One region of the Kitasatospora sp. NPDC058478 genome, then DNA from elsewhere that is predicted to be linked to it. Evidence: riboswitches for the same ligand, from Rfam matches in the RefSeq annotation. Region 1 holds a riboswitch; each other region holds the start of a gene.

Region 1 (7,110 bases):
GTGGTGGTGCACTGGTCGATCGGCAGCGGCGCCGCGGACGCCGGGGCGGTGCCCACGGCGACGCCGCCGAACGCGAGGGCGAAGGTCAGGGCCGCCGCCCCGGACAGCCGGCCGAGCCGACCGCCGAGTCCCCGGCTCACCGGTGACGCCCCGGGGCGGCTGCGGCGCGGCGCCGGGCGACGAGGACGGCCGCCGCGCCGAGCGCGGTCAGCACACCCGCGCCCGCCGTCAGCGTCAGGGCCTGGGTTCCGGTCCCGGCCAGGCTGCCGGAACCGGTCTGCGCCGGCACGCCACCGGCGGGGGCGACGGGTGCGCCACCGCCACCGGCCGGAGCGTCGATGCCACCGGCCGACCAGGTGGCCGAACCGTCGCCGGTCGAGGGAGCGGCGGTGTCCGAGGGCCCAGCCGTTGCGGGCGAGCCCGTCGGGCTCGGCGTGTTCGTGGGCGTGTTCGTGGGCGTGTTCGTGGATGTGTTCGTGGGCGTGCCGGTCGGGGTATCGATCGGCGTGCCCGTGGGAGTGCCCGTCGGCGTACCCGTCGGGGTCGCCGTCCCGGTGGAAGTCGGAGTCGGCGTCGGCGTCGACGTTCCCCCGAGGTCCCGGAACAGCGTGCCGAACGAGATCCCGGTGGCACCGCCGAGCACCTGCGTGGACGCGCGGACGTCCGATCCCGGTTGCCCGGCAGAGGCGACGTTGAACCCGCCGTCCCCGTTCTGCTGGCCCGCCAGGAAGTCGCGCGCCTTGGCGATCCGGGCGCCGTACGAGGCCTGGCGCAGCGTCATGCCCTGGATGGCGAGCGCGGCCGAGTTGGTCGAGTCGCCGGCCGCTCCCGGGAAGCCGCCGTCGGGCAGCTGCCGCGCGGCGAGCCAGCCGAGGCCCTGGTCGACGGCCCGCGCGGCCTCGTCCCCCGGCACGAGGGCGAGGGCCATGACGGCCATCGCCGTGCTGTCCACGTCGGAGTCCCCGGTGGCGGGGATCAGGCTCGGCCACGAGCCGTCCTGGTGCTGGAGGCCCTTCAGGTAGGCGATCGCGGGAGCGGCGTTCGTCGAGTCCCCGGCCCGGAGCTGGGCCATGATGCCGAGCGCCTGGGAGAACACCGAGGTGGCGTAGGTGTAGTTGCCGGGCGCCGCGCAGCCGGTGCTCTGGTCGGCCTTGGTGCACACGAGGGCGGCCAGGGCGGCGATCAGGTCGTGGCCGCCGAAGGCGCGCGGGTTGCGGCCGACCGCCTCGGCGAGCAGCGCCTCCTTTCCGATCGAGCCGCCGCCTGCGTACTCGGTGCCGATGCCGGTCCAGTCGTTGACGGTGCGCTCACCGGCGTCCTTGCCCGGCTGGTCCAGGAAGTCGACGATCCTGCGCAGCGCGGCGTCGTCGGTGCCGGTGGCCGCGAGGGCGTAGGCGCCGTCGATGGTGAGGCCGAAGTCGGCGAAGGCCGGGAAGCCCTCGTAGTAGCGGCCGTTGATCAGGCGGGAGGGGTCGGTGAGGTAGGCGCTGCCCTTGGCGGCGTCGGGGGTTCTTCCGGCAGGCTTCGTGGTGGCGGGCGTCGTCGGCGGGGTGGTGGGGTCCGGGTTGTGCCGGACGCTGGTGAGGTCGGTGCCGGTCAGGGCCAGGATCGCCTGCTCGGTGGCCGCCGGGTCCGGGTCGGTGGTCGACGCGTCGGGGCCGAAGCCGCCGTCCGTGCCCTGCCGGGCGGCGAGCCAGGCCGTGGCGGCGGCCCGGCGGGTGTCCTGTCCGGTGGCCTTGAACGCCTGGGCCGCGCTCGCGGTGCTGATGGTGTCGCCGGGGGCGCCGAGGTACGGGAGCAGGGATCCGTCGGCCTGCTGTCCGGCCGCGAGCTGGTCCGAAGCCTTCTTCGCCGCCGTCTCGTACCCGGGGGCCGTGCGAAGGGCGAGCACCGCGAGGCCGGTGGTGAGCGGGTCGGACTCGCAGTGCTCGCCGGCGACGATCATCGATCCGGCCACCCCGCCGTCGGCGCACTGGAGCGCCGTGAAGCGGGCGAGCGCCGGGGCGGGTGGCGTGACACCGGCGCGCTGGAGGGCGATGACGCCGAGGGACTGGACCCAGGGCGAGGCCGCGCCGAGGAAGTCCCCGGCGGCGGTGCACCTGCCGTTCTCCCCCGCCGCCGTGCAGACGTGGCCGGTGAGCGCGGCGATCAGGTCCCGGCCGCCGAAGGCCCGGGGATCGCTGCCGGTGCTCTCGGCGACGAGGGCCAGCAGTGCGGCGGCCCTCGCATCGGGCTGGCCGGCCGGTCCGTCGGGGTACAGGAAGGCGTCGGTGTGGGCGGCGAGGAAGGCGGTCGTCCTGCGCACCGCCGGGTCCTGCGTGCCGGCGGCGGCGAGGGCGATGGCGGTGAGGGCGGTCCGGGGGTAGTCCGGCCCCTCGACGGCCCAGTTCTCCATGTGGTCGCCGCCGACGAGTTGGCGGGCCAGCCAGGCCGCGGCGGCCGCCGGGTCACCGGTGGCGGACGGCCCGGTCGAGGTCGGCCCGGTCGGGGTCGGTGTCGGAGTCGGGCTCGCCGAGGGTGACAGCGAGGCGGATGGCGAGGCGGACGGCGAAGCCGACGAACCACCGCTCTTCGCTCTCACGGAGTCCGGGGTGAAGCCCGGTGCCCCGCTGGTGCCGCCGATGTCGGTGCCGCCGTACACCCAGGCCTCGACCTCGCCGGGCTTGGGCTTCTGCGTCCCGGCGCCGAACCGGCTGTAGGACCAGGCCTGTTGGCCGGGTTCGGCGATCCAGTACGACCAGTACGCGGTGGCCTGCGGGGTGTTGACGCAGGGTTCCTCGGCCGGCGTCGGGTACTGGGTGCCGCTGTTGAAGGTCCCGGTTCCGAGGCGGCAGATGAAGGCGGGTCCGTCGTGCTCGGTTCCGGCGGTGGTGAAGCCGGCGGCGTGCAGCAGGTTCATCCCGGTCGTGGGGTGGGCGTCGCAGCCCCGGACGACGCCGCCGCCCCAGTGGGTGAAGTCGACGGCGACGATCGCGCCCGTCGTCGCCGTGCACTGCTCGATCGGGTCGGCGGCCGCGGTGCCGGGGCGCCCGAACAGGACGCTTCCGCAGGCGGCGACCGCGACAGCACCGGCGACCACCACGGAGGCGAGGTCCCGGTTCCTGTGACGTGTGCGACTGCTGCTGACCCTCACGACGACTCCCTGGTCGGTCGACGCGGGACGCAACGGCGCAGCCGACGGTCTCCTGGGCAGGGACCGTCCGGACCGCGTCGTAGTCCGCGACGACGCAAGTGCTCTGTGAACAGGCCCCCGGTCCAGGCATTCCGGCTCACCCACCACAGGTGGGTCCACGGTTGCGGGTCAGCGCCGGAGTTGGACCGGCTTCCCCTGAATGCCGAGGGCAAAAAATCGGTTCATCAGACCACGCCGGTAGAACAGGAGTCAACGGGTCGTCATGTCGATCACACCACCTCGTGCGCCGGTGCGCCGTGCGGTAGCGTCCGCGGTGGCCGAGCGGGGGAACCCGGTGCGAATCCGGGGCTGACGCGCAGCGGTGTGGGGTGGCCATCGTGCCGCCCTGAGCCCGAATGCCCGCCCGGCCGCGCACCATGGCGAAAGCCGGCCCACGCGATCCGGGCGGCGACCGCTCCGGCAGTCGCGCGCCCTTGAACGGACGCCGGAACTCCGGGGCAGGGTCGGCGCCCGCCACCCCAAGGAGCCTGTCCCGTGTCCCTCCTCGCCCCCTCGCGAACCACCCCCTCGCAGACCACCTCCTCGCGGACCGCCCCCTCCCGCGCCGCCTCCGTCGCCCTGACGGCCGGCGCACTCCTGCTCTCCGCCGTCCCCGCCCACGCGACGGCCAGCCCCACCCAGATAGCCACCTCGAAGAGCACCGGCGTCACCTACCTGAAGTCGCTCCAGGCCGCCGACGGCAGCTACGTCACCGGCGGCGGGCTCTCCAACGAGTGGGCGTTCAGCGCACTCGCGGCCGCCGGCACGGCCGCCGCCGACGTCACCCCCGGCGGCGACCCCACCAAGAACGCCCGCCTGGTGTACCGCGGCCAACTCGCCGCCCCCGGCTGGCCGAGCGCCTCACCGGTCGTCACGGACTACGAGCGCGGCATCCTCAACGCCTACGCCGCCGGCATCGACCCCGCCCGGGTCGGCCCGGGCCGCAACCTCGTCGCCGACCTCGCCACCTACTGGCAGACCGCCGAACCCGGCTACTACGGCCCGTCCGCCAACTTCAACGGCACCGTCTTCGGCCTCCTCGCCCTCGCGGGCGCCAAGACCCAGGCCGGCAACCCCCGCGTCCCGCAGCCGCTGCTCGACGCCTCCGTCACGGCGGTGCGCGCCAACCAGCACAACGACGGCGGCTGGAACTTCAGCAAGGCCGCAGGCGACCCGAACGCCCTCGCCCAAGGCAGCGACATCGACATGACCGGCGCCGCCATGGCCTCGCTCTGCACCGGGGGCGTCCCCGCCACCGACCCGGCGATCGTCGCCGCCAAGAACTTCCTCAAGGGCAAGCTCACCGCCTCCGGCGCCTTCAACGCCATGTTCGGCGTCAACACCGACTCCAACGGCTGGGCCGTCTCCGGCCTCAACGCCTGCGGCATCAACCCCCAGGGCGCCGACTTCACCAGCGGCACCGGCAAGAGCCCCGTCGACTTCCTGATCGCCCAGCAGTTCAAGCCCGGCGGCGGCTTCAAGTACCTGCCCACCGACACCACCCCCTCCACCTACGCCTCCGTCGACGGCCTGCGCGCCGTCGCCGGCGCCGGCTTCACCGCCACCCCGCCGGCCCCGACCACCGCCGGCGAGCCGGCCTGGGCCGCCGCCACCACCTTCGTCCCCGGCACCGCCGCCAAGCTCGCGCTGGTCATCGACGACGGCACCAACCCCCTCAAGGTCTGCGCCGTCACCCTCACCCCGACCGGCACCACCGCAACCCTCGGCGACGTCCTCGACGCCGCCGCATCCGCGACCCCCGCCGGCTGCGTCACCGCCGTCACCCCGTCCTCCGGCACCGGCGCCGTCACCGCGATCAACGGCACCGCCAACAGCGGCTCCTCCACCTGGAAGATCACCCTGGACGGCACCACCGCCACCACCGCCACCCGGGCCACCACCGTTCACCTCGGCGACACCGTCTCGCTCTGCTACGGCAACTGATCCGGATACCCTGGCCGTCCTGGACGCGGAAGCAGCGAGCTGACCTGCCATCACATCACGCCGGGTGCACGGAGGGACTTCCACCGGGCCCCCGGCGGCCCGAGCCCGCACCGCCCGACGCCGACGCCCCAGACCAGCCTCTTCGCGACCCGACAGGACCCAACCCACCCGCCGCACAAGGGAGTTATCGGGGCGGAGCCTGGCGGGTTTGCGGCCTGGACTGCGCGGTCGGGGTGCGGTTCTATTCCACAACGCGCCCGACCCGCCCCACTGCTGAACCACCCGATGCCCCACAGCGGCCCCGCGCACCGATTCCGGTACGCGGGGCCGCTCACACGTCCCGGCGCCCAGCTTCTGCAGACCAGGGTCCTTCGCCTCAAGTTCCTTACGTATTAGTTGAGTTCAGAAACACGCAACGGCCACACCGCCGTCCTGGAGATGCTCGGACGAGAGCTGAGCTGGCGTGTCGAACAGCGAGGGTGTGGACCTGGCGGGACCAGGCGGTTGCCTTGTCCCACGGCTGCTGACCACCGGCGGGAGCGTGGTGAACACCCTGTTGTTCACCGCTGCGACGGCCACCATGGTGCTGCTCGCCCGGCGGCGCCGAACGTGCCGCACCGCCGGTGCCCCGGCCCCCCCTTCCGGAGGGGCCGGGGCACCGGGGTGTCTCCGGAGGTCAGGGCGCGGTGACGCCCGGCTGGGCGCCGGCGCCGAAGGACCAGCCCTCGACGTCGCCGGGTGCCGGGTTGTAGCCGCCCGCGCCCAGGTTGCTGTACGACCAGGGGCCGCCGTGCTGGGCGTGCCAGTACGACCAGTAGGCGCTGCCGGTGGGGTTGGTGCAGGTCGTCGGCAGGGCGTTGATGGTGCAGACGAAGCCCGGGTAGCGCGGGTGGAAGGTGTACGCGAACCCGGCGCCGGTCAGCGCGGCCAGGCCGCTGGCGGGGTCGCCGGGTGCGCAGCCGGTCTGGATACCGCCGCCGACGGCGGTGAAGTCGACCACGACGGTGACGCCGGTGGTGCCGTCGCAGGCGGCGGCCTGCGCCTTCGGGGCCTGGACGGCGGAGACGCCGAGCAGGCCGGCGGTCAGGGCAGCGGCGGCGGCGATCGAGCCGAGGGTGCGGCGGGCCGGGCGCGCGGGCGCCGGGGTGTCGGTCATCGGAGCTCTCCTCTCGGGGTCAGCGGGTGGTCAGCGGGTGGTCGCCGGGCAGGCCGGCACGGGCGCGTCCGGGCGGGCACCGGCGGCGGAGAGGGTGGCCAGCGGGGTGCCGGCCAGGCCGAGGACGGCCTGCGCGGTGGCCCGGGCGCCGGTGGCCGGGTTGAAGCCGGTCGCGTCGTAGGCGACCGCCCCCCGCACCGCCGGGTCGGTGGCGCAACCCTGCTGGAGCTTGACCAGGCTGCTCCAGCCCTTGAGGCCGGCCACGAAGCGCCCGCCGGAGAGCAGTGTCTGCGTGGCGAGGCCGGTGGTGTTGGCGTTGGACGCGGCGGCCCCGGCGGCCGGGAAGCCGCCGTCGGCGTTCTGGTGGGCGGTCAGCCAGCCGAGCCCGGCGTTGGCCTTGGCGGTGCGGCCGGTGGCGGCGAGGGCCTGGGCGGCGAGCGCGGTGGCGTCCGGGTCGCTGGTGCAGGTGGCCTGGCCGAAGGCGACCGGGTAGCCGCCGTCCGCGCACTGGCTGTTGGCGAGGAAGTCGACGGCCGCGGCCGGGGCGCCACCGGTCGTGCGGTGCAGGGCGATCAGGGCCAGGGACTGGCCGAAGGCGTTGCTGTAGTCGCCCCACTGCGAGCGGTCGGAGAACCGGCCCTCGGCGGTCTGGAGCGAGCGCAGGCGGGCCGGCAGGTCGACGCCGCCGAAGGCCGTCGGGTTCCCGCCGCGCACCTCGACGGCGAGCAGCAGCTTGGCGGTCGCCCCGGCGTAGGCCTCGGTGGTGCCGTCGCCGAGGTAGCCGCTGATGATCTCGGGCTTGGCCAGCCAGGCGGTGGCCTTCGCGGCGGCCTGGTCG
Region 2 (7,110 bases), on a different contig from region 1:
GCCGCCGGGCCGCCGTGTAGTCTCCCCGCTGAGAGGTGTCGGGAGGTGACCGTGACGCAGTACGCCGGGGGTGGGCACGTCCCGCCGCGTCCCGCCGCTCCGCCGGGGCCGCAGCCGTCGGGGGCCGCCGCGCCGCCGCCGGTGCCGCCCGCTCCGGCTCCTGTTCCCGCCGCTGCGCCGCCGGCTCCGGCCGCTCCCGCACCGCCTGTTCCCGTGCCGCCCGCTCCGGCTCCTGTTTCCGCGCCCGTCCCGGCCGCACCCGCGCCCGGCGCGCCGGTCCCCGTCGGGGCCACCGGGCACTTCGTGCTGCCCTCCGGCGCGCCCGTGCAACTCCCCGCCCACCCGCCGCAGCGGCACGCGCCCGCCAGTCCGATCGCCGTCCTGCTGATCGGCCCGGCCGGGGCGGGCAAGACCACCGTCGCCCGGTACTGGGCCGAGCGCCGGCCCAGCCCGACCGCGCACATCAGCCTGGACGACGTCCGCGAGTGGGTGCAGTCCGGCTTCGCCAACCCGCAGTCCGGCTGGAACAACGCCTCCGAGGCGCAGTACCGGCTGGCCCGCCGCACCTGCGGCTTCGCCTGCCGCAACTACCTCGCCAACGGCATCTCCTGCATCATCGACGACGCCGTCTTCCCGGACCGCCCGGCCATCGGCCTCGGCGGCTGGAAGCGGCACATCGGCCCCGGCATGATCCCGGTCGTGCTGCTGCCCAGCCTGGACTCCGTGCTGCACCGCAACGCCCGGCGCGGCGGCACCCGGCGGCTCGGTGACGAGGAGGTGGCGCGGATCCACGGCCGGATGGCCGGCTGGTACAACTCCGGGCTGCCGATCATCGACAACTCGTACCTGGACGTGGCCGGCACCGCCGCCGAGCTGGACCGCGTCATCCTGGCCCGGCTGATGGGCATGCCGGTCCGCTGACCTGCGACGATCCGGTGCTGTCGGCGCCGACTGCGATGATGTGCAGGTCCTGTCGAACCACCCCGGGGGAGCTGACGCCCGTGCCGGAAGGCCACATCATCCACCGCCTCGCCGCCGAGAACCGGAAGGCCTTCGGCGGCCGCCCGGTCGAGGTGTCCAGCCCGCAGGGCCGGTTCGCCGACGAGGCCAAGGCCATCGACGGGCAGCTGCTCACCGCGGCCGAAGCCGTCGGCAAGCACCTGTTCCTCGGCTTCGAGGAGGGCGCCTGGGTGCACGTCCACCTCGGCCTCTACGGCGGCTTCGCCTTCGGCACCGGGCCCGCGCCCGAGCCGGTCGGCCTGGTCCGGCTGCGGCTGGCCAACGACGACGGCTACGCCGATCTGCGCGGCCCCAACACCTGCGCGCTGGTCACCGGCGCGGAGAAGGCCGCCGTCGCCGCCCGGCTGGGCCCCGACCCGCTGCGCGCCGACGCCGACCCGCAGGCCGCCTGGCGCCGGATATCGGCCAGCCGGACGACCGTCGCCGCGCTGCTGATGGACCAGAAGGTGCTGGCCGGGGTGGGCAACGTCTACCGGGCCGAGGTGCTGTTCCGCCACGGGATCAACCCGCACCGCGCCGGCCGCGACCTCACCCGGGGCGAGTGGGACGCGATCTGGGCCGACCTGGTCGCCCTGATGCGCGAGGGCGTCGGCGCGGGCCGGATCGACACCGTCCGGCCCGAGCACACCCCCGAGGCGATGGGCCGCCCGCCGCGTGTCGACGACCACGGCGGCGAGGTGTACGTCTACCGGCGGGCCGCGATGCCCTGCCTGGTCTGCGGCACCGACGTCCGGACGGAGCAGCACGCCGCGCGCAACCTCTTCTGGTGCCCCGCCTGCCAGGCGGCCTGACCGGGTCCGCGGTTGCTCCGGCCGGGCCCCGGCGTGTCCTCCGGGGGGCCGGTCAGCCGACGGCCACGGTGGGCTCGTGGTGTTCGGCGGCGGCGCACGCGTCGAGGAGGGGGCGCATGGCCTCGTCCACGAGCCGGTAGCGCACGACCCGCCCGTCCTTGTCCCCGGTGACCACGCCCGCGGTGCGGAGCAGCCGCAGGGCCTGGGACACGGCGGGGTCGCGCATGCCGGTGGCGACGGCGAGGTCGGAGACGGCGAGCGGGCCGGCCCGGTGGAGGGCGAGCAGGAGGGCGAGCCGCCCGGGGTCGGCGAGCAGGGAGAACCGCTCGGCCCAGGTGCGGACGTGCGCGGGGTCGCCGATCGCGGCGATGGCCTCGCAGACCCGGTGTCCGTCGATGGTGCGGTGGCCCGCGCGGTCGGCCGGTACGAGATGCATGCGCACATTGTTGCAGGAGGGGGCCTGTGATCCTGGACACCTGCGCAGGTGCGCAGCCTTGCAAGGGTGGGTCCTGACCCCTACGGTGTTCCCCGCCGTGGTGCTCGGGAAGACCGGTGACGGATCCTCAGGGGTCCCAGTCCGGAGCGGCCCTCGCCACTGTGATCGGGCCATCGTGATCGTCGACGATGGAGAGACGTCCGTACCCACGACGCCACTGGGAGCCTCGCGCACCTGGGAAGGCGGGTACGGGACCCCCGTAAGCCAGGAGACCGGCCACGGCATCTCACGAAGTGTTTCCACGAGGTGCTGGAGCGTGACCCGAATGACCCTGCCCGAAACCGCCGCCGCCGAGGCGCCGGCGACACCGTCCGTGCTGCCCACGTTCCGCTGGAAGCGCGAGGACACCGTTCGCACGGCCGGGCTGATGGGGGTGATCCTGGCCATGCACGTGGTGGCGTTCGGGACGCTCATCTTCCTGGTCGCGCCCCACAACTACGCGGTCGGCACCCAGGTCTTCGGCGTGGGCCTGGGGATCACCGCGTACACCCTCGGCATGCGGCACGCCTTCGACGCCGACCACATCGCGGTGATCGACAACACCACCCGCAAGCTGATGGCGGACGGCAAGCGGCCGGTCTCGGTCGGCTTCTGGTTCGCCCTCGGGCACTCCTCGATGGTGGTGCTGATGGCCGCCCTGGTGGCGGGCGGCGCGCAGCTGGCCAGCACGCTGATGGACGACGACTCGACCACCCACAAGTGGCTCGGGATGGTCGGCACGACGGCCTCCGGCGCGTTCCTCTACCTGATCGGCGCGCTCAACCTGGCCGCGCTGCTCGGCATCCTCAAGGTGTTCCGGGCGATGCGGGCCGGGTCGTACGACGAGGCGCAGCTGGAGGAGCACCTCAACTCGCGGGGCTTCATGGCCCGGGTGCTGAACCGGGCGACCCGCTCGATCACCCGGCCCGGGCAGATGTTCCCGGTGGGCATGGTGCTGGGGCTGGGCTTCGACACCGCGACCGAGGTCACCCTGATGGTGATGGCCGGGTCGGGCGCGGCGGCCGGGTTGCCCTGGTACGCGATCGTCTGCCTGCCGCTGCTGTTCGCGGCCGGGATGAGCCTGTTCGACACCCTGGACGGGACGTTCATGAACTTCGCGTACCAGTGGGCCTTCGCCAACCCGGTCCGGAAGGTGTACTACAACCTGACGATCACCGGGCTGTCGATCGCGGTGGCCTTCGTCATCGGCACCATCGAGCTGGTCGGCGTGCTGCACGAGAAGCTCGATCTGACCGATCCGGTCACCGGCTGGATCGCGGGCATCTCGCTGGACAACGTCGGCTACGCGATCGCCGGGCTGTTCGTGGTGGTCTGGGCCGCGGCGATCGCCTACTGGAAGCTGGCCCGGGTGGAGAAGCGCTGGGTGGCCGCCGAGTAGTGGCGGCTGCGAGCGGCGACGGCTGCGAGCAGCGACGGCGCCTCCCCCGGGATCCCGGGGGAGGCGCCGTTTCGTCGCTGCGGGGCGGTACGGGTCGCTGCCGGTCGGCGTTCCGTCGGTGCGGGGTTCAGTTCGGGCGGGCGGGGTTCAGCGCTCTTCGCGGAAGTCGACGTGTCGGCGCGCGACCGGGTCGTACTTGCGCAGGACCATCCGGTCCGGGTCGTTGCGGCGGTTCTTGCGGGTCACGTACGTGTAGCCGGTGCCGGCGGTGGAGCGGAGCTTGATGACGGGGCGCAGTTCACTACGGGCCATGGGTGTCCTCCCGGGTTGGCGGGTTGGCGGGTTGGCGGGTTGGCGGGTTGGCGGGTTGGCGGGTTGGCGGGGTGTTCGGGGCCGGGGCGAAACCGTACACCGAAATGGAAGTCATTTTCATCTGGTGTAACGTGAGCTCCGTCCTGCCCATTCCCGGACGTCAGGGAGCACCCATGTCCGCCCACTGCCAACTCACCGGCCGCAAGCCCGGATTCGGCAACGCGATCTCGCACTCGCACCGCCGCACCCGCCGCCGCTTCGACCCCAACATCCAGCACAAGCGCTACTGGCTGCCCGGCGAGGGCCGGTACGTCCGGCTCACCCTCAGCGCCAAGGGCATCCGCACCATCGACACGATCGGCATCGAGGCCGCCGTCGCCCGCATCCGCGCCCGAGGGGGGAAGGTCTGATGGCCAAGCAGAGCAAGATCGCCAAGAACGAGCAGCGCCGCGCCGTCGTGGCCCGGTACGCCGAGCGCCGCGCCGAGCTCAAGCGGATCATCGCCCACCCCGGCACCGCCCCCGCCGAACGCGCCGCCGCCCAGGCCGAACTCGCCCGCCAGCCCCGCGACGCCAGCGCCACCCGGATCCGCAACCGCGACGCCGTCGACGGCCGCCCCCGCGGCTACCTGCGGGCCTTCGGCCTCTCCCGGGTCAACCTCCGCGTCCACGCCCACGCCGGCCACCTGCCCGGCGTCCGCAAGGCCAGCTGGTGAGCGGCGTGGACGGGATCAAGCTGCCCGTGGTGGTCGTCGCCGGACTGCACGCCGCCGAACGCCGGGCCGCCGTCCGGGAGTTGGCCGCGGCTGCGGTGGACGCGGTGGTCCTCCACCACGACCTGCGGGAGGCCTCGCAGGGTGTCGTCCACCGTGAACTGCGCGACGCGGGAGGCGGGTTCGACGCCGCCGACGTCCCGCTGGTGAACGACTGCCCCTGCTGCGCCCTGCGCGAGGACCTGCTGCCGCGACTGCTGCGGATCGCCGACGAAGGCCGGTACGGACTCGCGATCGTCGAACTGTGGGGCGGCAGCGACCCGCACCCGGCCGTCGAGGTGATCGCCGGGGGAGAGGCGGACGGCCGCCATCTGGAGGACGCCGTCGAACTCGCGGGCGTGGTCACGGCCGTCGACCCGGACCGGCTGATCGGCGAACTCTCCGTCTCCGACGACCTGGTGGACCACGGCGAGCACACCGCCCGCCAGGACCAGCGGACCCGCGCGGAGGCGCTCGCCCACCAGGTCGAGTACGCCACCACCCTCGCCGTCCCGCGCGCGACGGCGCACACGCCCGGGCTCGCGCTGCTCCGCCAGCTCCACCCCACCGCCCGGGTCGTCCGGCTCGGCACCGGCGCGCTCACCCGGGCCGCCCTCGGCGGCTTCGACGTCGCCGCCGCCCGCGACCGGGTCAACCCGGCGATCGCGCTGCTCCCGCAGGAGAGCGACGAGGCCGGCGTCACCACGCTGGTCTGGGAGCGCCGCCGCCCGCTGCACCCCGAGCGGCTGCACCGGGCGCTGGAACTGCTCGTCCCCGCCGCCCAGCGCAGCCGCGGCCGCTTCTGGCTGGCCAACCGGCCCGACCTGATGCTCGCCTGGGACGCCGCCGGGGCCAACCTCGCCGTCGAGGAGTGCGGGCCCTGGCTCACCTCCCTGCCCGACGCCGCCTGGGAGCTCTACCCGCCCGCCCGCCGGGCCGCCGCCGCCCTCGACTGGCACCCTCTGCACGGCGACCGGGTGCAGCAGCTCAGCTTCACCGCCGAGGGCCTGGACGTCGACGGTGTCACCGGGCTGCTCGACTCCTGTCTGCTCACCGACGCCGAACTCGCCGCCGGCGAACCCGGCTGGAAGGCCCTGCCGGACGCCTTCCGGGACCTGCTCGACCCCGTTCACTGAGGAGCCGTCACTGTGCGTAAGCGACCGAACCCGCCCAAGGACCGGCCGAACCCGCTGTTCGCGGCCGGCGTCGAGTACATCGACTACAAGGACACCGACCTGCTGCGGCGCTTCGTCTCCGACCGCGGCAAGATCCGGAGCCGCCGCGTCACCCGGCTCACCGTCCAGCAGCAGCGCGCCGTGGCCGGGGCCGTCAAGAACGCCCGCGAGATGGCCCTCCTCCCGTACGCCGCCGGCACCACCCGGTAGCCATCGCCGCCGTCACCACCGCCACCACCGTCACCACCGTCACCACCCGACAAGGAGCCCCCGATGGCCGTCCCCAAGCGCAAGACGTCCCGCAGCAACACCCGGCACCGCCGGGCCCAGTGGAAGGGCAAGGCCCCGAAGCTCGTCCCGATCACCCTCAACGGCCGCGAACTGCTCGTCCCCCAGAACCTGGTCCCCGCCTATCGCCGCGGCCTGATCGATCCGGAGGGGGCGTAGCGACCACAAAGAGGGCGCGCGGGGGCGGGAGCGCGCCCTGTCGGGGGTGCTCGGCGGGCGGATCGGGGTGGGGGTTCGTAGGCTCGACGCATGTCTGATGCGTACGCGGGTCGGCGGGAGCGGGTGAGGGAGCACTGCAGTGCGGCCGGGGCCGATGCGGCGCTGATCACCCGGGCGGCGAACGTGCGGTATCTGACGGGCTGCGCGCCCTGCGGGGCGACGCTGCTGCTGACCCGGGAGCGGGTGCTGCTGGCAGTGCCGGACGATCTGCCGCCGGACGACACCGGGGAGCACCTGATCGCGCCGGACGTCACCCAGGTGCCGGTGGCGGCCGCGGCGGACACCGCCCTGGCGGCGGCCGCCGCCGCCGCGCGACTGGGCGTGGCGGACCTCGCGGTGGAGGAGCACGACCTGACCGTCAGCCGCCACCGCGCGGTGGCGAGCCTGGCGGAGGGGGCCCGGCTGGCCGACCTGGCGCAGGTGGTCGAGCGGCTGCGGGTGGTCAAGGACGAGCACGAGATCGCCGACCTGCGGATCGCCGCCGAGATCGCCGACCAGGCGCTCGGCGAACTGCTGGAGTCGATCCTGGTCGGCCGTACCGAACGGCACCTGGCGATGGAGCTGGAACGCCGGATGATCGACCACGGCGCGGACCGGGCGGCCTACCCGGTGTCCGTCGGCACCGGCAGCCACTCCGGCCGGCCCGCCCACCAGCCGACCGACCGCCGGGTGGAGGAGGG
Region 3 (7,110 bases), on a different contig from region 1:
CCAGCGCCTGCGGGGTGAAGCCGCGGCCCTCGTCGAAGCCGTAGTGCCAGCCGGCGAAGACCAGGTCGGCCTTGGCGCCCAGCACGATCTCCTTGGTGATCTCCTTCTTGGAGAGCCACGCGGTCTGCTGGTAGCCGTCCTTCCAGGCGACCTGGTCGACCCGGCCCTTGTCGTCGGGCATCACGTAGCCGGCCATCCGGTCGGCCAGGCCGAGGGCGAGCATCAGCTCGGTGATGCCGACGTCGTTGGTCACCGTCCGGGCGGGCTTCTGCGGGAAGGTGAGCTTGGTGCCGCAGTTCTCCACGGTCACCGGGTAGTGGGCGGAGGCGGCGGTGGCGTCGCCGCTCGGGGCGATCTCGGCGCCGCAGGCGGTGAGCCCGAGGGTGAGCAGGGCGGTGATGGCAACAGCCTTGGTGCGCACGGGGGTTCCTTCGGGGTGTGGGTCAGATCCGGTCGAAGAGCAGTTGGACGGCGCCGGTCACCGGGTGCCGGACGGGGGTGGCCCGGACGCCGAACACCTCGGCCAGCAGGGCGGGTCGGAGCACCTCGGCGGGCGGCCCCGAGGCGACGATCCGGCCGGCTTGCAGCACGTACAGCAGGTCGCAGTGGCCGGCCGCCAGGTTGAGGTCGTGCAGCGCGGTGAGCACCGTCGGCCCGGCCTCCCGGACCAGCGCCAGCACGTCCAACTGGTGGGCGATGTCCAGGTGGTTGGTGGGCTCGTCCAGCACCAGCAGTCGGGGCTCCTGGACCAGCGCGCGGGCGATCAGCACCCGCTGCTTCTCGCCGCCGGACAGGCTCAGGAAGCCCCGCCCGGCCAACTGCTCGGCGCCGACCTTGCGCAGCGCCTCGGTGCAGCGGGCGTGGTCGTCCGCGCCCGGGCCGCCCAGGCCGCGCCGGTGCGGCAGCCGGCCCATGGCGACCACCTCGGCCACCGTGAAGTCGAACTCGGCGGAGTGCTCCTGGGGGAGCGCGGCCACCCGCCGGGCGGCCTCGCGCGCGGTCAGCGCGTGCAGGTCCGTGCCGTCCAGCCGGACGGCCCCGGCGGCCGGCCGCAGCGCCCGGTAGACGCAGCGCAGCAGCGTCGACTTGCCGCTGCCGTTCGGTCCGATCAGTCCGACCACCTGCCCGGCGGCGGCGTCCAGGGCGACGTCGTGGACCAGCCGGGCACCGGCCAGCTCGACCGAGACGGAGTCCAGGGCGAGATCCATCAGCGGCCTCCGAAGGAATAGCCGCGACGGCGCATCAGCAGCAGGAAACAGGGCACCCCGAGCACCGCGGTGACCACCCCGACCGGCAGTTCGGCGGGCGCCAGCAGGGTGCGCGAGACGATGTCCACCCAGACCAGCAGCAGCGCCCCGGCGAGCGGCGCGACCAGCAGCACCCGGCGGTGCCCGGCGCCGACCAGCATCCGGGCCAGGTGCGGCACCATCAGCCCGACGAAGCCGATCGCCCCGCTGACGGCCACCACCGTGCCGGTGACGGCGGCGGTCACCACGAACAGCTCGCGGCGCAGCCGGTCCGGGTCCACGCCCAGCGAGGCGGCCGTCTCGTCGCCCATGGCGAGCGCGTCCAGCCGGCCGGCGGCGCAGGCCAGGTACGCCAGGCCGGCCAGCACGGTGGTGGCGGCGATCGGCACCGAGCCCCAGGTGGCGCCTCCGAGGCTGCCGAGCAGCCACATCATGGCGTCCCGGGCGGCCTCGCCGCGGGCGGCCGCGAAGACCATCAGCGCGGTGACGGCGGAGAAGCCGTAGGAGAGCGCGGTGCCGGTGAGCACCAGCCGCAGCGGGGTGAGCCCGTAGGCCGTCCGCGCCGCGAGGTAGACCAGCACCATGGCGACCAGCGCGGAGCCGAACGCGGAGGCCGAGATCGCCCACACCCCGAGCGAGGCGAAGGCGCCGAGCAGCAGCACCGCGTTGGCGCCGACGGCCGCGCCGGAGGAGATGCCGAGTACGAACGGGTCGGCCAGCGCGTTGCGCACCAGGGCCTGGACGGCGACCCCGGTGGCGGCCAGCCCGGCGCCGACCACGGCGGCCAGCACGGCGCGCGGCAGCCGGATCTCCCAGACGATCGCGTAGGCGGCGGCCTCCTCCGCCTCCAGCCGTCCGCCCGTCAGCCCGGCGGCCAGCAGCCGCAGGACGCGGGGCAGGCCGATCCCGGAGGCGCCCAGCGCCACGCCGCAGAGCAGCGAGAGCAGCAGGGCGGCGGCCAGGCCGACGGCGAGCGGGAGGGCGGGTATTCGGCGGGCGGGCGGGCTCGTTGCGCCACTGCCCGCGGCTGCGGTGCTGCTCACGGTGCGCCTTGCCTCGGGCCGCGGGTGCGCGGGGGCGGCACCGGTCGGGCGCGGGCCCGGGCGCCATCCCCTCGCAGTCCACGGCGAGTTGTCGGGAGTTCAGCGGCCGGGGGCGATCGGGCTGGCGCGGCCCCGGGGGCCGTGCTCACCGTTGCGGGTCAGCGCCGGATTCACACCGGACTTCCCCCTCGGACGCCCTGGCAGCATAACAGCCACTCAGGCTAGGCAACCCTTACCGGGCTCGGGTGGGGCGTGAACGCACGACCGCCCCCGTCCGGGCTCGCGGACGGGGGCGGTCGGGTGGCGACGCGTCAGGCTCAGGCCTGCTTGGTCTCCCAGAAGATCTTGTCGACCTCGGCGATCAGGTCCAGCAGGGCCTGGCCGGTGGCGGGGTCGGTGGACGCCTTGGCGGCCGAGGCGGCCTTCAGGGTGTCGTTGATCAGCTGGTGCAGCTGCGGGTACTTCTCGAAGTGCGGGGCCTTGAAGTAGTCGCTCCACAGCACCGAGATGTGGTGCTTGACGGCCTCGGCACGCTGCTCCTTGATGATCAGGGCGCGGGTGCGGAAAGCCGGGTCCTCGTTGGCCTGGTACTTCTCCTGGGTGCCCTTGACCGACTCGGCCTCGATCCGGGCCTGCGCCGGGTCGTACACGCCGCAGGGCAGGTCACAGTGGGCGTGGGCGGTGGCGCGCGGTGCAAACAGACGAGAGAACATGGGAGTCCTTCCTTAGATCGTCTTCCCGCGCCCGAGATTACCCTTCCGCCCCCGGGGTTTCGCGATCGGGCGGTGGGCCTAGGGCAAAAGGCGGACCCGGAACCGGGGTAATCCGGACATCGAACGGATCGAACGGGGTGACGGTCCGTACGGCAGACTGGGACCGGTCGGTCCGGGAGGAGGAGTCGTGGCGCGGAGCACGGAACCGGCGGGCACGGAACCCCGGGGGCGGGGCGGCGGCGCGGTGCCGTTCGGGCTGGTCGACGTGGCGGGCCCGTCGATGGTCCCGACCCTGCGCGAGGGCGACCAGTTGCTGGTGCGCTACGGCGCGCCGATCCGGCCCGGCGCGGTGGTGCTCTTCCGGCACCCCTTCCAGCAGGACCTGCTGGTGGTGAAGCGGGCCGCCGAGCGGCGTCCGAGGGGCTGGTGGCTGCTGTCCGACAACCGGCCGGTGGACAGCGACAGCCGCAGCTACGGCCCGGTCCCGGACGAACTGGTGCTCGGCCGGGTGCTGCTGAGGCTGCGCCCGCGCCCGGCCTGGCTGGCGCCGGGGCGGCGGCTGGAGCGGCTGCTGCTGAGCACCCGGCTGGCCCGGGTGCCGGGCCTGGCCCGCCGCCTGGGCGTCTGGGCGGACGAGCTCTGACTCCCTGACCCCCTGGGCCCTGCCCTGCCTAGCCGGCGGCGCCGAGTGCCGCGGCCTCGGCCTCCTGGCGCTTGCGGGCCCGGTACGCGGCGACGTTGGCGCGGGTCGCGCAGCGGTCCGAGCAGTAGCGGCGGGAGCGGTTGGTCGAGGTGTCCAGGTAGGCGTTGCGGCAGGGCGCGGCCTGGCAGATGCCGAGCCGGTCGGCGCCCAGCTCGGTCAGGTGGACGGCCAGGCCCATGCAGGCGACCGCGCTGAAGTGCGCGGTGGCGGTCGGCGAGTTGTCGGCCAGGTGCAGGTGCCAGCGCGGCCGGCCGGCGTCGTCCAGGTAGTCGTGCCCGGAGACCAGCGGGCTGACCGGGTACTCCATCAGCAGGCTGTTCAGCAGGTCGACGCCCCGGATCTCGTCGCCCTCGGCGGCGGCCTCGAAGACCCCGCGCAGCCTGGTCCGCACCGCCCGCAGCCGGGGCAGGTCGGACTCGTCGGCCTGTGCGGCGGCCCGCGAGGAGTCGGAGAACAGGCCGCGCACCGCGTCCACGGACGTCAGCGTGTCGGTGCCGCGTTCGGGCTCCTCGGTGTTCACCAGCCGAACGGCGAGATCGGCGTACGAGGCGAGCTCCACGGAGGTCCTTCCAAAAGGTCGGTAACGGGCTGATTGCGTCCAGCCTATTACCTGGGTGGGGAAAACGTCGGCGCCCGGCAGGAGCAGCCTGCCGGGCGCCGGTCGGTACGGTTCTACAGCACCTTGGAGAGGAAGGCGCGGGTGCGCTCGTGCCGGGGGTCGGTGAGCACCTCGCGGGGGTTGCCGGACTCGACCACCACACCGCCGTCCATGAACACCAGCGCGTCGCCGACCTCGCGGGCGAAGCCCATCTCGTGGGTGACGACCACCATGGTCATGCCCTCCTCGGCGAGGCCGCGCATGACGTCGAGGACGTCGCCGACCAGTTCGGGGTCGAGCGCCGAGGTGGGCTCGTCGAACAGCATCAGCTTGGGCTTCATGGCCAGCGCGCGGGCGATCGCGACGCGCTGCTGCTGGCCGCCGGAGAGCTGGGAGGGGTAGTTCTTCGCCTTGTCGGCGAGGCCGACCCGCTCCAGCAGGACCATCGCCCGCTCCCGGGCGGCGGCCTTGCTCTCGCCCTTGACCTGGACCGGGGCCTCCATGACGTTCTCGACGGCCGTCATGTGCGGGAACAGGTTGAAGCGCTGGAAGACCATGCCGATGTCGCGCCGCTTGACGGCGACCTCGCGGTCCTTGAGCTCGTAGAGCTTGTCGCCCTTCTGCTGGTAGCCGACCAGTTCGCCGTCCACCCAGAGGCGTCCGCCGTTGATCTTCTCCAGGTGGTTGATGCACCGCAGGAAGGTCGACTTGCCGGAGCCGGAGGGGCCGATCAGGCAGAACACCTCGCCCTGCTTGACCTCCAGGTCGATGCCCTTGAGCACGTGCACGGAGCCGTAGGACTTGTGGACGCTCTCGGCGCGCACCATCGGCTGCCCGGTGGCGGCGGCCGGGGTCTTGCTCAGGTCGGTCATACGTGACCACCTCCCTCAAGCCCCGGGACGACGTCGGCGCCGGTCTTCGGGGCGGGCTTCCCGGCGAACAGGCCCCGCAGCCGCTGCACCGGGGTGGGCGGGAGGGTCCGGTTGGAGCCGCGGGCGTAGTAGCGCTCGATGTAGTACTGGCCGATGGTCAGCAGCGAGGTGAAGAACAGGTACCAGAGGCTGACCACGATCAGCAGCGGGATGTTCTGGTAGTTCCGGGAGTAGATGACCTGACCGGCCCGGAAGATCTCCTCCAGGGAGATCACGCTGACCAGCGAGGTGGTCTTGAGCATCGAGATGGTCTCGTTGCCGGTCGGCGGGATGATCACCCGCATGGCCTGGGGCAGGACGATCCGGCGCATGGTCTGGAACCGGCTCATGCCGAGCGCGTGGGCGGCCTCGGTCTGGCCCTCGTCCACCGACTGGATGCCGCCGCGGACGATCTCCGCCATGTAGGCGGCCTCGTTGAGGCCGAGGCCCAGCAGGGCGGCGACGAAGGTCGGGATCAGGACGTTGGTGTCCGCGGACCAGAACTCCGGCCCCCACGGGACGCCGATCGACAGCTTGGCCCAGATCAGGCCGAGGAAGTTCCAGAACACCAGCTGCACCAGCACCGGGGTGCCGCGGAAGACCCAGATGTACATCCAGGCGGTGCCGGAGAGCAGGGGGTTCGGGGACAGGCGCATCACGGCGAGGACGATGCCGCCGATCACGCCCATCAGCATGGAGAGGACGGTCAGTTCCAGCGTGACGACCATGCCGTGCACGATGCTGTCGTGGAACAGGTACTGCCCGACGATGTCCCACTTGAAAGCGGGGTTGGTGAAGAGGGCGCTCAGCAGCATCGCCGCGAGCAGGGCGATGACGACGGCGCCTACCCAGCGTCCGGGGTGGCGGACCGGGACGGCCTTGATGGTCTCAGGCCGTCCCTCCTCCGCCTTCCCCTTGTCCAGAGAGTTCACGGTGTGGCCTCGGGGGAGAGAGGGAGCAGGCGGACGGTCAGTTCACGGCGCCGTTGACGGTCGACTTGTCGAGGGCGCCGGACTCGACGCCCCACTTGGTGAGGATCTGCTTGTAGGTGCCGTCGTCGATCAGCGACTGGACGGCGCCCTGGATCGCGGGGGTGAGCTTGGAGCCCTTGGCGACGGCGACGCCGTAGGGGGCCACGCCGTAGGTGGAGCCGAGCTTCTCCAGCTGGCCGCCGGCCTGCTTGATCGCGTAGTCGACGACCTGGGAGTCGGCCATCATGGCCTGGTCGCGGCCGGAGACGACGGCGTTGGTGACGTCCGTCTGGAGGTCGAACTTGTCGCCGTCGTTCTGGATGCCCGGCTTCCCGTTCTTGGCGCAGTCCGGGTTGCGGGTGTCCTTGATCTCGTCGGCCTGGGTGGTGCCGGTCTGGACGGCGACCTTCTTGCCGCACAGGTCGTTGGGGTCGACCTTGTCGGGGTTGCCCTTCTTGACCGCGATGGCGCTGCCGGAGTTGAAGTAGGTCACCATGTCGACGACCTGCTCGCGCTCCTTGTTGTCCGTGAAGGACGACATGCCGAGCTGGAACTTGTTCGACTGGATGCCGGGGATGATCGCGGTGAAGCCGGAGTCCTGGACGTCGGCCTTCAGCCCGAGCTTGGCCGCGATGGCGTTGGCCAGGTCCACGTCCATGCCGATGACCTTGCCGCTGTCGTCCTTGAACTCGTCCGGCGCGTACGAGGCGTCCGCGCCGACCAGGAGCTTGCCGGAGGACTTGACGTCGGCGGGGACGAGGGCGGCGAGCTTGTCGTCGGCCTTGACCGCGTTGACGGTCGCGGAGGCGTTGGGCGCGCCGCTGCCGCCGTCGCTCTTGCTGCTGCTGCAGCCGGTCAGGACGAGGGTGACGGAGGCGGCAACCGCGCCGGCCGCGAGAAGCCGGGTGCGCTGGGTACGGGCGG
Region 4 (7,110 bases), on a different contig from region 1:
GCCCGCCGGTCGTCGAGTTCCCGTCCCAGCAGGGCGAGTCCAGCGAGACGAAGGTCCGGTTCCAGGTGGCGCCGTTGACCGTCACCTGGAGTGCGGAGAACAGCGCCCCCGCGTCCTGCGGCGCCGGGTCGGTGGCGGCCTCCCAGATCGGCTTCGACGGGTCGTCCGGCGCGCCGCCCGGGGTGCCGGACGGGTTCCCGCCCGGGGTTCCGGCGGCATTCGGCGCGGCACTCGGTGCGGCGGAGGACGGCCGGTTGGAGGCCGAGGCGGTCGGCCCGGCGGTCGGCTTGTCGCCGTCGCCCTTCGTCAGCAGCACCGCACCGCCCGCGACCAGGCCGCCGACCAGGACGACCGCGACCGCCACGCCGAGGGCCCGCAGCCGGCGGCGGCGCTTGTCGTCCGCCGCGTTGCGGTCCGCCAGCGCCTGCCAGTTCGGCTCGGCGCGCTGCGGCGCCTGGGGCTGCGGGTACGGCTGCGGGTGCGCCTGCGGGTGTCCTTGGGGATGCGTCTGGGGATGCGGCTGGGGGTTCGGCTGCCACTGCGGCGGCAGCTGCTGCCCCGGTTGGCCCGGCTGCGGCAGCGGAGGCTGCCCCGGCGGGCCGGGCTGCGCCACCGGCTGCGCGGGCGGCACCGGAGGCCCGTACGAGGCCGGCGGCGGCCCGAAGCCCCCGCTCGGCGGCAACACCGGACCGGGCACCACCGGCGGCTGCTGACCGTGCGCGTCCCCCGGCCCGGTGGGAGGCGTTCCCTGCGGACCCTGCCCGGGTGCGCCAGTTCCGTCGCTCACGCGCCCCCTCGCTTCGCTCGATGATCGCTTCGCGAAACGCGCCCCTCGGCGCTTCGCTCGCTCATGCGCCCAGATCGTAGGGCATGCCCCCGCCAGCCGGTCCGCCCGGTGACCGTTCCGTATCGAAACCAGGACGCCGGAGCCCGGAACCAAGGCCCCGGGAGCCCGGATCCGAGGCGCCCCAAGGCCACGGCCCGCCCCCTCCCAGCACCCCCGGTTATCGCGCCGACACACCGCGCCGTACTACATGTGGGGTCGCATCAGAGAGACACCACAAGATGTATGCTCAATCCTGCTGTCGATGCAGGGGAACCCGGTGCGAATCCGGGACTGCCCCGCAGCGGTGAGCGGGCGGCTCCAGCAGCCGCACCGCGAGTCCGAGTACCTGCCGACGGTGTGCGCACGGGCCCTCCCGCAGAGGCCGCGCCAGCACGAGAACTACCTTCCGGGCCTCGCGGGCGGGCCGGGGACGCCACTGTCGCGCGACGCTTCCTGCGTACGTGCCGTGCTCCCCTGCCCCGAACGGCCCGGTACCCCCCGATCACCGCCGCCGATCGCCGCCAGGAGAGAGCGCCTTGACCACCGCTGCCTCAGCCACCCTGCCCGCCCAGGGCACCGGCCCCGCCCCCACCGACCCGACGGTCTCCGACCCCGGCGGCGCGCTCCTTCGGCTGCTCACCGACCGCAGCGTCGATCTCCCCCAGGTGGACCCCGGCCATGTCGCCGCCGCCGCGCTGCGCGGCCGCCACGCCGGCTCGGACTTCGCCGAGCTGCGCGGGCTGGCCGTGGACGCCGCCGCGTCGATGATCGCCGAGGACCCCCAGTACTCGAAGCTGGCCGCCCGGCTGCTCGCCCTGGAGATCGTCGACGAGGCGAACAGCCAGGGCTCGCGCTCCTTCGCCGCCTCGATCGCCGTCGGCCACGACGAGGGCCTGATCGGCGACACCACCGCCGCCTTCGTCGCCAAGCACGCCGCCGCCCTGGACGCGCTGATCGACGTACACGGCGACGACCGCTTCGAGTACTTCGGCCTGCGCACCGTGCAGTCCCGCTACCTGCTGCGCCACCCGATCACCCGCAAGGTCATCGAGACCCCGCAGCACTTCCTGCTCCGCGTCGCCTGCGGCCTGGCGGTCGGCGACAGCGAGCAGTCCGTGCGCGAGGTCGCCGAGCTGTACGGCCTGATGAGCCGGCTGGAGTACCTGACCTCCTCGCCGACCCTGTTCAACTCCGGCACCCGGCACCCGCAGATGTCGAGCTGCTACCTGCTCGACTCCCCGCTGGACAACCTGGACTCGATCTACAACCGCTACGCGCAGATCGCCCGGCTGTCCAAGCACGCCGGCGGCATCGGCCTGTCCTACTCGCGCATCCGCTCGCGCGGCAGCCTGATCCGCGGCACCAACGGCAAGTCCAACGGCATCGTCCCGTTCCTGCGCACCCTCGACTCCTCGGTCGCCGCCGTCAACCAGGGCGGCCGCCGCAAGGGCGCGGCCTGCGTCTACCTGGAGACCTGGCACGCCGACATCGAGGAGTTCCTGGAGCTCCGCGACAACACCGGCGAAGAGGCGCGGCGCACCCACAACCTCAACCTGGCGCACTGGATCCCGGACGAGTTCATGCGCCGGGTCAACGCCAACGAGGACTGGTCGCTCTTCTCCCCCGCCGACGTGCCCGAGCTCGTCGACCTGTGGGGCTCCGACTTCGACGAGGCCTACCGCAAGGCCGAGCTGGCCGGCAAGGCCGTGCGCTCCATCCCCGCGCAGACCCTGTACGCCCGGATGATGCGCACCCTGGCGCAGACCGGCAACGGCTGGATGACCTTCAAGGACGCCTCCAACCGCGCCGCCAACCAGACCGCGCTGCCCGGCCGCACGGTGCACTCCTCGAACCTGTGCACCGAGATCCTGGAGGTCACGGACGACTCCGAGACCGCCGTCTGCAACCTCGGCTCGGTCAACCTCGGCGCCCACGTCGCCCCCGGGGCCTCCGTCGACGACCTGCTCGGCGCCATGGACTGGGAGCGCCTCGACGCCACCGTCCGCACCGCCGTGACGTTCCTCGACCGCGTGGTGGACATCAACTTCTACCCGACCACCGAGGCCGGCACCTCCAACTCCCGCTGGCGCCCGGTCGGCCTCGGCGTGATGGGCCTCCAGGACGTCTTCTTCAAGCTGCGGATCGACTTCGACTCCGCCGAGGCCGCGCGGCTCTCCACCCTCATCGCCGAGCGCATCATGCTCACCGCGTACGAGCGCTCCGCCGACCTGGCCGAGCAGCTGGGCCGCCACGAGGCCTACGGCGAGACCCGCGCCGCCCGCGGCGAACTGCACATCGACCACTTCCCGACGGCCGCCCCGCAGTGGGCCGACCGCTGGACCGCGCTGCGCGCCCGCATCGCCGAGACCGGCCTGCGCAACTCGCTGCTGCTGGCCATCGCGCCGACCGCGACCATCGCGTCCATCGCCGGCGTCTACGAGTGCATCGAGCCGCAGGTCTCCAACCTGTTCAAGCGCGAGACGCTGTCCGGCGAGTTCCTCCAGGTCAACCCGTACCTGGTGCGCGAGCTCAAGGAGCTCGGCGTCTGGGACCAGCAGACCCGCGACGCCCTGCGCGAGGCCAACGGCTCCATCCAGGAACTGGGCTGGCTGCCCGCCGAGGTCCGCTCGCTCTACCGCACCGCCTGGGAGCTGCCCCAGCGCGCGCTGATCGACCTGGCCGCGGCCCGCATGCCGTACCTCGACCAGAGCCAGTCGCTGAACCTGTTCATGGCGGCGCCGACCATCGGCAAGCTCAGCTCGATGTACGCCTACGCGTGGAAGGTCGGTCTCAAGACCACCTACTACCTGCGCTCGCGCCCGGCGACCCGGATCGCCCAGGCCGCCTCCGGTGCCGCCCGCGCCGCCGCGCCCGCGTCCGCGCCCGTGCCGGTGAACACCCCGACCCTCACCCCGGAGGAGGAGGCCGCGCTGGCCTGCTCCCTGGAGAACCCCGAGTCCTGCGAGGCCTGCCAGTGAGCACCCCCGACCGCGAGAAGATGCTGCTCGACCCCGGCTTCGAGCTGACCCTGCGCCCGATGCGCTACCCGTCGTTCTACGACCGGTACCGGGACGCGATCAAGAACACCTGGACCGTCGAGGAGGTGGACCTGCACTCCGACGTCGCCGACCTGGCCAAGCTCAGCGAGGGCGAGCGCCACCTCATCGGCCGCCTGGTCGCCTTCTTCGCCACCGGGGACTCGATCGTCTCCAACAACGTGGTGCTGAGCCTCTACAAGCACATCAACTCCCCGGAGGCGCGGCTGTACCTGTCGCGCCAGCTGTTCGAGGAGGCCGTGCACGTCCAGTTCTACCTGACGCTGCTCGACACCTACCTGCCCGACCCCGAGGACCGCAACGCGGCCTTCGCCGCGGTGGAGAACATCCCCTCCATCCGCCAGAAGGCGCAGTTCTGCTTCAAGTACATGAACGCCGTCGACCACATCGACTCGCTGCAGACCAAGGAGGACCGCCGCGCGTTCCTCCTGAACCTGATCTGCTTCGCGGCGTGCGTCGAGGGCCTGTTCTTCTACGGCGCGTTCGCGTACGTGTACTGGTTCCGCTCGCGCGGCCTGCTGCACGGCCTGGCCACCGGCACCAACTGGGTGTTCCGCGACGAGTCCATGCACATGGACTTCGCGATGTCGGTCGTCGACACGGTCCGCGAGGAGGAGCCCGACCTCTTCGACGACGAGATGGCCAAGCAGGTCACGGAGATGCTGGAAGAGGCCGTCGAGGCCGAGCTCCAGTTCGCCCAGGACCTGTGCGGCGACGGCCTCGCCGGCATGAACACCGACTCCATGCGCCAGTACCTGGAGGCCGTGGCCGACCAGCGCCTCGCCCGCCTCGGCCTGCCGATCCGCTACGGGTCCACCAACCCGTTCGGCTTCATGGAGCTCCAGAACGTCCAGGAGCTGACCAACTTCTTCGAGCGCCGCGTCTCCGCGTACCAGGTCGCCGTCGAAGGCTCCGTCGCCTTCGACGACGACTTCTAAAGCACTCAGACACACCAGAGGTGCCCCGCCCGGCTCACCGCCGCGCGGGGCACCTCTGTCTGTACCGACCTCACCTCTGAACTCCCCCGCCCCCAGCCATCGTTCACGCCGGGCGGGGGCGGCCCAACCACTTTCCCGCTCTGGAAAGATCGGGTTCTTGACCCTGCGCCCAGAGAGCCGGGAGCATCGGCCAAGACAGCCGAGACCGTCGCCCGTAGGGCTTCCATGTCTCCAGCCAAGCTTTCGAAGATCGAAAACGGCAAGACCCTGCCGAGCGTGCAGGACGTGGACCTCATCCTGACCGCGCTCGGCATATCGGATGAGGCCAAGGCCGAGTTCCTGGAAGCAGCCCGTGGCGCGGCCACCGAAGAGGTCGCCCGGCGGGAACTCCGCCGGATGGGCCACTGGAAGCATCAGCACGCCATCGAAGCCCGAACGTGCCTTCTCCGGCTCTTCCAGGGACAGCTGATTCCTGGCTTGCTTCAGAGCGCCGAATACGTCTCAGCCGTCTTCGCCTTGCACCCGGAGCTGCCAGATGAGGCGAAGACGAAGACGATCGCAGCTCGACTGGAGCGCCAGGCCGTGTTGTACGACCGCCAGCGGCAGTTCCACTTCCTCATCTGTGAACATGTACTACGTTGGCGGATCTGCCCTCCTGCTGTCATGGCTACGCAGCTCGATCGCCTGGTGTCACTGTCCCGGCTTCCCAACGTAACCATCGGGACCATTCCTCTCGCCAGACGAATGCCGGACTTTCCAATGACATGCTTCAGCATGTATGACGATCGCCTGGTCATCGTGGAGACGTTCCATTCAGAGATCACCACTCACGATCCACGAGATGTCGGCGTCTATCTGTCAAAATTCTCCGAATTCGATGCCGTAGCACTACACGGAGACGACATGCGCGCACTGGCCGAAGGGATCCGAGACGAGTTCCTTCAAGAATAAGAACCCAAAGGAAGCCGCAATGGACAACAGATCGGATTCAGCGCGGATCGCGGGCCCAGAGTGGCAGGACGCCAGAACCCTCCGCCGAAACGGCGCAGAAAAGAAGCAGGTTGAGCTGGCAACCCTTGAGCGGACCTCGACGGAACTCCGCTACTTCCTGCCGACCATGATCACCGGACTGCTCTCGACGCCGGAGTACGTCAACGCCAGTCTGGCCCACATCCCCGGTGATCACTCGAAGGTCATCGCCAAGAAACTTGAGCGGCAGACACCGCAGGGTCTCTGCCAATAGCCGAGCCACCCGGCAGGAATGACCCCAGCGGACCTTCGCGGCGCAGGAAGTCGGCCAGTCCGACTTCCTGCACACGCATCCGGAGCGGCCACCTGAAATGGGCCGTGAAGAGTTCTCTAGGGAACAGGAAAGCATGCAGGAATAACCCCAACGCCCCGGTATTTTGGTGACTCGCCGAAATGATTCGAGAGCCACAGGAGCGCTCCATGCCCACTGACGGTTCCGCACAGCCGCCCGGCACCACACGCCGCCGTACACACGCGGAACTCATGGAGCGGATCGACAACAACCCAGTCCGGAAGGACCTGACAACCGGGTGCCTGGTCGAAATCGTGGGCGCCCAGGACGGCCGGGCGCTGGTCCGGCCGCTGTTCGAACCGGACACCCCACCGCGCCAGGTGCCGGCCGACCAGCTCACCACCCGCATCAACCTGTGGCGTTGACGGACCGGCCCTCCCCTTGAGTCTTCCGCCCAAGTCCTGGGCGGGGCGGGGCCGTTGCGTGCTGCCCCGAAGCGATACCGGAAGGTGCAGGCGATGACTGACCACAACCTGTACGAACTCGACCTCTCCCGGGTCGAGTTCAACCGCGCGTGCGGCGGAAACCAGGGCGGGGGCGATGACGGCGAGTCGTGCGTGACCCTCGGCCTGGTCGAGCGGGGCGTCTACGCCCTGGGCGACAGCAAGCGTCCTGACCGCGAGCCGTTGCTGTTCACCGCCGAGGAGTTGACCAACGCCGGGATCGACCCGGCCCGGTTCGGCCTGTCCGTCTGAGCCCCCCGAACAGCCCCGGCCGCCCGCAGTCCCGTGCGGGCGGCCGGGGCTTCAACGGCTCCGAGGAGAAGCACAGTTGCACTTCCACGGCTACGAGTGGGCCGGTGACGGCCGACTGCTGGCGAAGGAGCCGGAGCGTCGCCCGATCGAGGCCGCACGGTTCGGCCTCTCGGAACTCCCGCCGATGATGACCGGCTGGTGGCTGCTGCGGCCCACCGCCCAGATCCGGGGCACCTGGGAGACGGCGGCCGACGCAGCCGACTGGCTTGCGGCA

Evidence for each region. Region 1 has a riboswitch for cobalamin ahead of ACFWPT_RS07150 (prenyltransferase/squalene oxidase repeat-containing protein). Riboswitches for the same ligand answer to the same signal wherever they lie in the genome.
Region 2: linked by a shared signal. The riboswitch ahead of ACFWPT_RS36060 (HoxN/HupN/NixA family nickel/cobalt transporter) and the one ahead of ACFWPT_RS07150 (prenyltransferase/squalene oxidase repeat-containing protein) in region 1 are both predicted to bind cobalamin.
Region 3: linked by a shared signal. The riboswitch ahead of ACFWPT_RS35680 (FecCD family ABC transporter permease) and the one ahead of ACFWPT_RS07150 (prenyltransferase/squalene oxidase repeat-containing protein) in region 1 are both predicted to bind cobalamin.
Region 4: linked by a shared signal. The riboswitch ahead of ACFWPT_RS32250 (ribonucleoside-diphosphate reductase subunit alpha) and the one ahead of ACFWPT_RS07150 (prenyltransferase/squalene oxidase repeat-containing protein) in region 1 are both predicted to bind cobalamin.

What each region holds. Positions count from the first base shown of each region.
Region 1 covers NZ_JBHXML010000009.1:31,161-38,270, reverse strand. The annotation lists gene ACFWPT_RS07155 (hypothetical protein) at 1-140, opposite strand, end outside; gene ACFWPT_RS07150 (prenyltransferase/squalene oxidase repeat-containing protein) at 137-3,133, opposite strand; cobalamin riboswitch at 3,237-3,380, opposite strand; cobalamin riboswitch at 3,458-3,534, shown strand; gene ACFWPT_RS07145 (hypothetical protein) at 3,752-5,116, shown strand; gene ACFWPT_RS07140 (flagellar hook-length control protein FliK) at 5,793-6,272, opposite strand; gene ACFWPT_RS07135 (peptidase) at 6,303-7,110, opposite strand, start outside.
Region 2 covers NZ_JBHXML010000091.1:11-7,120, forward strand. The annotation lists gene ACFWPT_RS36045 (AAA family ATPase) at 52-921, shown strand; gene ACFWPT_RS36050 (Fpg/Nei family DNA glycosylase) at 1,002-1,811, shown strand; gene ACFWPT_RS36055 (ArsR/SmtB family transcription factor) at 1,864-2,247, opposite strand; cobalamin riboswitch at 2,329-2,543, shown strand; gene ACFWPT_RS36060 (HoxN/HupN/NixA family nickel/cobalt transporter) at 2,573-3,685, shown strand; gene rpmG (50S ribosomal protein L33) at 3,833-3,997, opposite strand; gene rpmB (50S ribosomal protein L28) at 4,171-4,407, shown strand; gene rpsN (30S ribosomal protein S14) at 4,407-4,712, shown strand; gene ACFWPT_RS36080 (CobW family GTP-binding protein) at 4,718-5,884, shown strand; gene rpsR (30S ribosomal protein S18) at 5,897-6,133, shown strand; gene rpmF (50S ribosomal protein L32) at 6,197-6,370, shown strand; gene ACFWPT_RS36095 (Xaa-Pro peptidase family protein) at 6,461-7,110, shown strand, end outside.
Region 3 covers NZ_JBHXML010000088.1:17,888-24,997, reverse strand. The annotation lists gene ACFWPT_RS35690 (ABC transporter substrate-binding protein) at 1-421, opposite strand, end outside; gene ACFWPT_RS35685 (ABC transporter ATP-binding protein) at 444-1,208, opposite strand; gene ACFWPT_RS35680 (FecCD family ABC transporter permease) at 1,208-2,290, opposite strand; cobalamin riboswitch at 2,380-2,519, opposite strand; gene sodN (superoxide dismutase, Ni) at 2,608-3,003, opposite strand; gene sodX (nickel-type superoxide dismutase maturation protease) at 3,191-3,646, shown strand; gene ACFWPT_RS35665 (CGNR zinc finger domain-containing protein) at 3,675-4,265, opposite strand; gene ACFWPT_RS35660 (amino acid ABC transporter ATP-binding protein) at 4,379-5,176, opposite strand; gene ACFWPT_RS35655 (amino acid ABC transporter permease) at 5,173-6,147, opposite strand; gene ACFWPT_RS35650 (ABC transporter substrate-binding protein) at 6,185-7,110, opposite strand, start outside.
Region 4 covers NZ_JBHXML010000071.1:35,996-43,105, reverse strand. The annotation lists gene ACFWPT_RS32255 (hypothetical protein) at 1-631, opposite strand, end outside; cobalamin riboswitch at 1,053-1,195, shown strand; gene ACFWPT_RS32250 (ribonucleoside-diphosphate reductase subunit alpha) at 1,387-3,804, shown strand; gene ACFWPT_RS32245 (ribonucleotide-diphosphate reductase subunit beta) at 3,825-4,820, shown strand; partial or broken gene ACFWPT_RS32240 (helix-turn-helix domain-containing protein) at 5,016-5,144, shown strand; gene ACFWPT_RS32235 (DUF5753 domain-containing protein) at 5,217-5,771, shown strand; gene ACFWPT_RS32230 (Scr1 family TA system antitoxin-like transcriptional regulator) at 5,791-6,063, shown strand; gene ACFWPT_RS32225 (hypothetical protein) at 6,270-6,506, shown strand; gene ACFWPT_RS32220 (DUF397 domain-containing protein) at 6,600-6,836, shown strand; gene ACFWPT_RS32215 (hypothetical protein) at 6,913-7,110, shown strand, end outside.